Regions from separate parts of the Paraburkholderia sp. RL17-373-BIF-A genome, predicted to be linked through region 2. Evidence: riboswitches for the same ligand, from Rfam matches in the RefSeq annotation. Region 2 holds a riboswitch; the other holds the start of a gene.
The links. Region 2 has a riboswitch for glycine ahead of gcvT (glycine cleavage system aminomethyltransferase GcvT). Riboswitches for the same ligand answer to the same signal wherever they lie in the genome.
Positions count from the first base shown of each region.

Region 1: another riboswitch for glycine. It lies ahead of P0D80_RS18080 (D-amino acid dehydrogenase); the one in region 2 lies ahead of gcvT (glycine cleavage system aminomethyltransferase GcvT).

Region 1 is NZ_JARESO010000013.1:76,552-79,950, forward strand. Features, by position in the region: gene P0D80_RS18075 (BON domain-containing protein) at 1-189, opposite strand, end outside; gene P0D80_RS18080 (D-amino acid dehydrogenase) at 311-1,522, opposite strand; glycine riboswitch at 1,707-1,800, opposite strand; gene P0D80_RS18085 (LysE family translocator) at 2,010-2,642, shown strand; gene P0D80_RS18090 (MFS transporter) at 2,673-3,399, opposite strand, start outside.
Region 2 is NZ_JARESO010000009.1:268,432-271,830, forward strand. Features, by position in the region: gene gcvP (aminomethyl-transferring glycine dehydrogenase) at 1-511, opposite strand, end outside; gene gcvH (glycine cleavage system protein GcvH) at 583-963, opposite strand; gene gcvT (glycine cleavage system aminomethyltransferase GcvT) at 1,028-2,146, opposite strand; glycine riboswitch at 2,227-2,380, opposite strand; glycine riboswitch at 2,415-2,515, opposite strand; gene P0D80_RS14360 (hypothetical protein) at 2,665-3,015, opposite strand; gene P0D80_RS14365 (oxidoreductase) at 3,211-3,399, opposite strand, start outside.

The sequences.
Region 1 (3,399 bases), on a different contig from region 2:
CGCGGTGCGTTGCTGATCGCGTTGCAGTTCGCCGCGCAGCGTGATGCGGCCGCGCGAGACGTGGACTTTCACGGCGTGTTCGGGGACCGCGGCGTCCCAGGCGAGACGCCGGGTCGCCTCCGCGGCGATCTGCGCGTCGCTCAGGCGTGCGCTGTCTGCCTTGTGGTTCGCTGCACGGGTGTAGGGCATGGAGTTCTCCGCGGCACTGATGCGTATGGGGAGAACACTAGCAGAAGTGGCGAATTTTGCATTCGGCGGCGGCAGTGGTGACATCGCGCTACCGCCGCCTGCAAAACCCTGTCAGCAAGCGCTACTGAATCGCGCCCGCCAACACCTGCGCCGTCGCGGCCGACAACGTCCAGCCCAGATGTCCATGCCCGGTGTTGTAGAACACGCCGCGCCGTTTGCCGCGGCCCACCTTGGGCAACATGCTCGGCAGCATCGGCCGCAAGCCCGCCCACGGAATCACGCGCGAGGTCGACACCTCGGGGAAATAGCGCCGCGTCCAGTCCACCAGCGGCGCAATCCGGTCCGAACGGATATCGCGGTTGAAGCCGTTGATCTCCGCCGTGCCGGCCACGCGAAAACGATCCACGCCGAGCCGGCTCGTGACGATCTTCGCGCTGTCGTCGAGCAGGCTCACCCACGGCGCGCGCTGCTGGCTGAGTTCGTCATCGAGACAGACGGTGATCGAATAGCCTTTGACGGGGTAGATGTTCACGTGGTCGCCCAGCATCGAGGCGAAATCGCGGCTCTTCACGCCCGCGCACACGACGATCCGCTCGAACGCGAACCGCTGCGACTCGCCTTCGAGATCGACCGTCAGCGTAAAGCGGCCCTCCGGCGGCTGCTCGATCGACGTGATCTGCGCATCGTAATGAAACTCGACGCCGTGCCGCACGCACGCCTGAGCGAGGCCGCGCGTGAACTTGTGAATATCGCCGGTCGAATCGGATGGTGTGAAAAAGCCGCCGTAAAAATCGCCGTGCAGCGTGGGCTCGATGCCATGCAGCTCGCTCGCCGTCACCGGATTGCGGTCGAGCCCGCCTTCGCGCAGCAGTTCGTTCACCTTGCTCGCGGCGTCGAATTCCTTGCGGGTCTTGTAGATGTGCAGAATGCCGCGCCGCTCCAGATCGAAGTCGATGCCTTCGGTCTCGGCGATCGAAAACAGATGTTCGCGCGCGGCAATCGCGAGCCGCACGGTTTCAACCGTGTTCGTCCGGTAGTGTGGAATCTCGCGCAGGAATTCGCCCATCCACGAGTACTTGTGCCAGGTGGGCGTGGGGTTGAGCAGCAAGGGGGCGTCGCGCGTGAGCATCCAGCGCAGGCCCTTCATGACGGTGGCCGCGCTGTTCCAGACTTCGGCATTGCTGGCGGACAACTGGCCGCCGTTGGCGAACGAAGTCTCCATCGCCGCATAGCGATGGCGCTCGAAGACGGTAACGTGGTGGCCGCGCTGAGCGAGGGCGTGAGCGGTCGTGACGCCGGTAATGCCGGCGCCGATAATGGCGATTCGTGACATGACATGGTCCAGAGTAGTTGAGCATCACCGGTGTCGATTTCGTGTCGAAACCGGCGTCGATGCCCCATCTGTCCATGTACCTGAGAGTTTCTTCCCCGCGGCAGCCGGGCCCGATGCGAGCCGTGTGCGGGGAATCCCCTTCGGTGGGCGCACAGGGTAGTCCAGTGCGCCGCTCTCCAGATGTTCCTGCTGCGCGGTCCTTTTGCCTGAGAGTTTCCGGGGCGGTTGCTCCGTCGGCGTCGTCACGAACGTCTGACGATCTCTCCCGCGCTGCATTGCAGAACGGCTCGACAATACCGTTCAAAAAATTTCACCGCAAGTCTTTCCTGCGATGCACTGCGCAAGCGGCGGTCTGAAACTGCTTGAGTGGAGATGAAGGCGGGGCATGCGTCGCTACGAATTTTCGAGCCCGTACGTCGCGCCGAAATGGCCGGCATCGGCTATATTTGGCGGCACCGCCCAACCTTCATTTGCAGAGGAGAATGACGTGCCCGCTTTCCCAACGCTGCTCGCCTTCGGTCTGGTGTCGCTCGGCATGGTGCTCACGCCGGGGCCGAACATGATCTATCTGATCTCGCGATCGCTCTGCCAGGGGCGGCGCGCGGGCCTCGTTTCGCTCGGCGGTGTCGCGCTCGGCTACGTGTTCTACATGTTCTGCGCCGCGTTCGGCATCACGGCGCTGCTGTTGACGGTGCCGTACGCGTACGACGCGTTGCGCTTCGGCGGCGCGCTCTATCTGCTGTATCTGGCGTGGCAGGCGGTCAAGCCGGGCGGCCGTTCGCCGTTCCAGGTCCGCGATCTGCCGCACGACAGCCGCCGCAAGCTGTTCACCATGGGCCTCGTCACCAACCTCGCGAATCCGAAGATCGCGGTGATGTATCTGTCGCTGCTGCCGCAATTCATTTCGCCGGGGCACGGCAGCGTGCTTGCGCAGTCCATTGCGCTTGGCTGCGTGCAGATCGTCATCAGCGTGACGGTGAATGCGCTGATCGCGAGCATGGCGGGTTCGATCGCCGTGTTTCTCGCCGGCCGTCCGATGTGGCTGCTGATGCAGCGCTGGCTGATGGGCACCGTGCTCGCCGGACTCGCGGTACGCATCGCGTTCGATTCGCGTCGTTGATTCGCTTCAGACGCGCTATCCGTTGCCTGGTCAGCCAGACCGGGCACCCGAGCCTCTGAACACCCAGCCGTTGAACAGCGCCCCGCAGAGCATCAACGCGCTGGTGATGAGGAACACCGCCTGCATGCCGAAATGCGCGCCGGCAAAGCCGCCCGCGAGCGGACCCGCCACCTGGCCCGCGTAATTCGCCGAAGTCGCATAACCGAGAATGTAGCCGGCCGAGCGGTCGGGCACGTTGTGGCGGATCACGCTCGTGATCGACGGCAGCAGGCCGGCCAGCGCCAAGCCCATCAGAAAGCGCAGCGCCACCAGTTGCCAGCCGCTCGTGACGAACGCCTGCGGCACCAGCAAGGCCGCGCACACGGCGAGACACACCACGATCACCCTGGGCGCGCCGATGCGGTCGGCCAGACGCCCCACACGCGAAGCCGCCAGCACGCTGCCCAACGCCGACGCCGACATCACGAAGCCGGACACCAGCGTGACGTGCCTTGCGTCGTGCACCAGTTGGGCGACGTACACGGTGATGATCGGCTCGATCGACATGTTGGCGAACATCAGCAAGCCGGAGGTGAACAGCATTGCCAGCACCGGCCGCAGGTCGGGCACGCTGGCCCAGCCGGTCGCCGCGTCCGCTGCGTGCGCCTTGCCGCCCTTGCGCTCGACCGGTTGCTCCTTGACGAGCAGCGTGGTCGCGATGAACGCGCAGAAGATCATCGCGCCGGCAATGAAAAACGTGTTGCGGATACCGATCAGC
Region 2 (3,399 bases):
CAGCGGCAGCGGTGGCTTCGTCGAGCAGCGACGCATTCGAGATCGCCAGACCCGTCAGGTCGACGATCATCTGCTGGAAGTTCAACAGCGCTTCCAGACGGCCTTGCGAGATTTCCGGCTGGTACGGCGTGTACGCGGTGTACCACGCCGGATTTTCCAGCACGTTGCGCAGAATCACCGTCGGCGTGTGCGCGTTGTAATAGCCCTGCCCGATGTACGAGCGGAACACCTGGTTCTTGTCCGCGAGTTCGCGCAGCGCGGCGAGCGCTTCCGCTTCGCTCTTCGGTTGCGCGAAGGGGCCGAGCGGCAGCGTTTCGGTGCGGCGGATCGTCTTCGGAATGACGGCGTCGATCAGCGCGGCGCGCGACGCGAAGCCGAGGGCTTCGAGCATCGCGTGCTGGTCGGCCGCGTCCGGGCCGATGTGCCGTTCGGCGAAGGCGTCATGCACTTCGAGCGCGGCGAGCGAGAGAGGAGTGCGGTTCATCAGACGATCCGGGTGTTCGAGCTTCATGGGTGTTCCTGGCGGTGCGGCTGTCCGTTCGAAAAGGACACCGCACCTGTCGGGTTAAACGTAAAGGTGAATCAGGCGCCGATTGACTTGGTGTACGCGTCGGCGTCGATCAGACGGTCCTGCGTGGCGTCCGCAGCCGGCTTGATCTTGAAGAGCCAGCTTTCGTACGGCGTGCTGTTCACCGAATCAGGCGTGTCGGCCACGGCGGTGTTCGCTTCGATGATTTCGCCCGAAACCGGCGCGTAGATATCGGAAGCGGCTTTCACCGATTCGATGACGGCGACGGTGTCGCCTGCCGTGACGGTCTTGCCCAGTTCCTGGACTTCGAAGAAGACGATGTCGCCGAGCGCTTCCTGCGCGTGGTCGGTGATGCCGACCGTCAGCGTGCCGTCCGCTTCGGTGCGGACCCATTCGTGCGATTCGGTGTATTTCAGATCGGCCGGGATGCTCATCGGATGCTCCTATGCGGTGTGATTCGGTAGTGACTTGAAAAAAGTGGACGAACGCGCCGGTTGCTTAAACCGCAAGCACTTTGCCATTGCGCACGAACGGCAGTTTTACCACGCTTGCAGGAACGTTTTTGTCACGAATCTGAACGTGCACGGTGTCGCCTGGCTGCACGCCCTTCGGCACGCGCGCGAAGGCGATCGATTCCTGCATGGTCGGGGAAAACGTGCCGCTGGTGATTTCGCCTTCGCCCTGCGGCGTGACGACTTTCTGATGAGCACGCAGCACGCCTGCCGCCTTGCCGTTGTCCTTCAGCAGAATCAGGCCGACGAACGCGGCCTGCGAACCGTCCGCTTCCAGCTTGCCTTTGCCGACGAAGTCGCGCGGCGAGGTGAGGTCGACGGTCCAGGCGAGGCCGGCGTCGAGCGGCGAGACGTTGTCGTCCATATCCTGGCCGTACAGGTTCATGCCGGCTTCGAGGCGCAGCGTGTCGCGCGCGCCGAGACCGGCCGGGCGCACGTCTTGGGCTTGCAATGCGTTCCACAGCGCTTCGACGTGATCCGCCGGCACGATGATTTCGAAGCCGTCTTCGCCGGTGTAGCCGGTGCGGGCGACGGTCAATTCGCCGAACGGCGTGTTTTCGATGCGAGTGGCGTTGAAGGGCTTCAAGGCTTCCGTGGCGGCGCGCGCGGCCGGCACGGTTTGCCAGACTTTTTCGCGTGCGTTCGGGCCTTGCACGGCGACGATCGCAAAGTCGCGACGCGGCGTGATGGTCAGGCCGAAGCCGCCTTCGGCGTTGAGCTGGCCGAACCAGGCGATGTCTTTATCAGCGGTGCCAGCGTTCACGACCACGCGGAAGTGATCTTCGCCGAAGTAATAGACAATCAGATCGTCGATCACGCCGCCGTCCGGGTTCAGCAGGCAGGAGTACAGTGCGCGGCCGAGCGTTTGCAGTTTGGCGACATTGTTCGCCAGCGCGTATTCGAAGAAGGCGCGCACGCGCTCGCCGGTGAAATCGACGACGCACATGTGCGAGACGTCGAACATGCCAGCGTCGGTGCGCACGGCGCGGTGTTCGTCGATTTGCGAGCCGTAATTGACAGGCATGTCCCAGCCGCCGAAATCGACCATGCGGGCATTGAGCGCACGGTGGGTGGCGTGAAGCGGGGTGTGTTTGAGTTCGGTCATGGGGCCTCGGGCATCTCGCGAAACAAAAAAGGCCATGCGGCGCTACGCCTCGCGGCCTTCTGGCTGCGAGCGTGGTCCTGCATGACCCCTCTGTCCTCGATACCTGAGAGATTGCGCCACCGTGATCACATTGACGTGCCGCGGTGAAACGCGCGCCCCTTCGGTGGGCAGCTTGCCAGAATCTGCTCGATTAAACGATGCAGACGGCTACTGCCGCTCTCCAGAGTGCGAAAAACGAGTGCCTCGATGTTGCCTGGACGCGGGTTTTTCGACGCGGTCGGTCCTTTTGCCTGAGAGTTTGCGGGTGTGCCCCTTCGGCGGCGCGGCCTGCGATTTTCAGCGGCCAGCGCGCTCTCCCGACGCGTGCGGCGAATGTACGCGAGGGCCGGGGGCTTGTCAAATAAAGGCCCGCGAGCGGCGCGGCGGTTGACGCACCGCTCTCGCGCCTGTCAAAAAAAGCGCGGGACGTGATGCCGCGCTCGTGCTGCTTTTGGTGCCTGACCTGACGTGCGGCGCGATTATTCGCCGATGGCGTGCGCCGCGTTGTCCAGCTCCTGATTCAGCACGCGCTGTTCGTCGCTGGAGAGGCCGCCGCCATGTTGCGCGGCCATGTCGTGCGCTTCCTGACGGATCACGTCTAGACGATGATGCAGCGCGCCGCCTTGGGGCGGCGGGTAATAGCCCTGATTCACGCGGTTGTCGATCCGGCGGCTGAGATTGTCGATGCGGCCGTCGACCTGACGCAGGCGCTGATCCGCGATCTGTTGCGGGTTGGGACGAGGCGCCGGCTGGGGTTGAGGCGCCACCACACAGGCGGCGAGGGAACTGAGCAAGGCGCACGCGGCGAGCGCGCGGATAGTACGGGGCATGGACTCTCCGGAAGTCATTGTCGTTGTGTGGTGCTACCCGGTAGCAACGGATGACTGCCGGGCCGCGCTGACCGGCAGCGCGGCCTTATTTGTAACGTTATGTTCCTTTCGGGCTTGTCAGGGTTTGGCCCGCGCGGCATGGGTGGCGAGTGCTATTTTAGGTGCACAAGCCGTTTCGACATGCCGGCCAAATCGTCAGCGAATCCGCTCAAACGGCAGCCGGACGCCTTCTTCCGAACTGCGCGCCGCAAGCTCGATAACCGTCATTACGTCGACGGCGTCCTGTGCGCTGACCGGGAATTTCACGCCGTGCCGGATGGCGTCGGCCACCGCGATGTAGAACCCGGTGTAGTCGCCATTGCGCGTCGGCAACTCGCGCTCGAC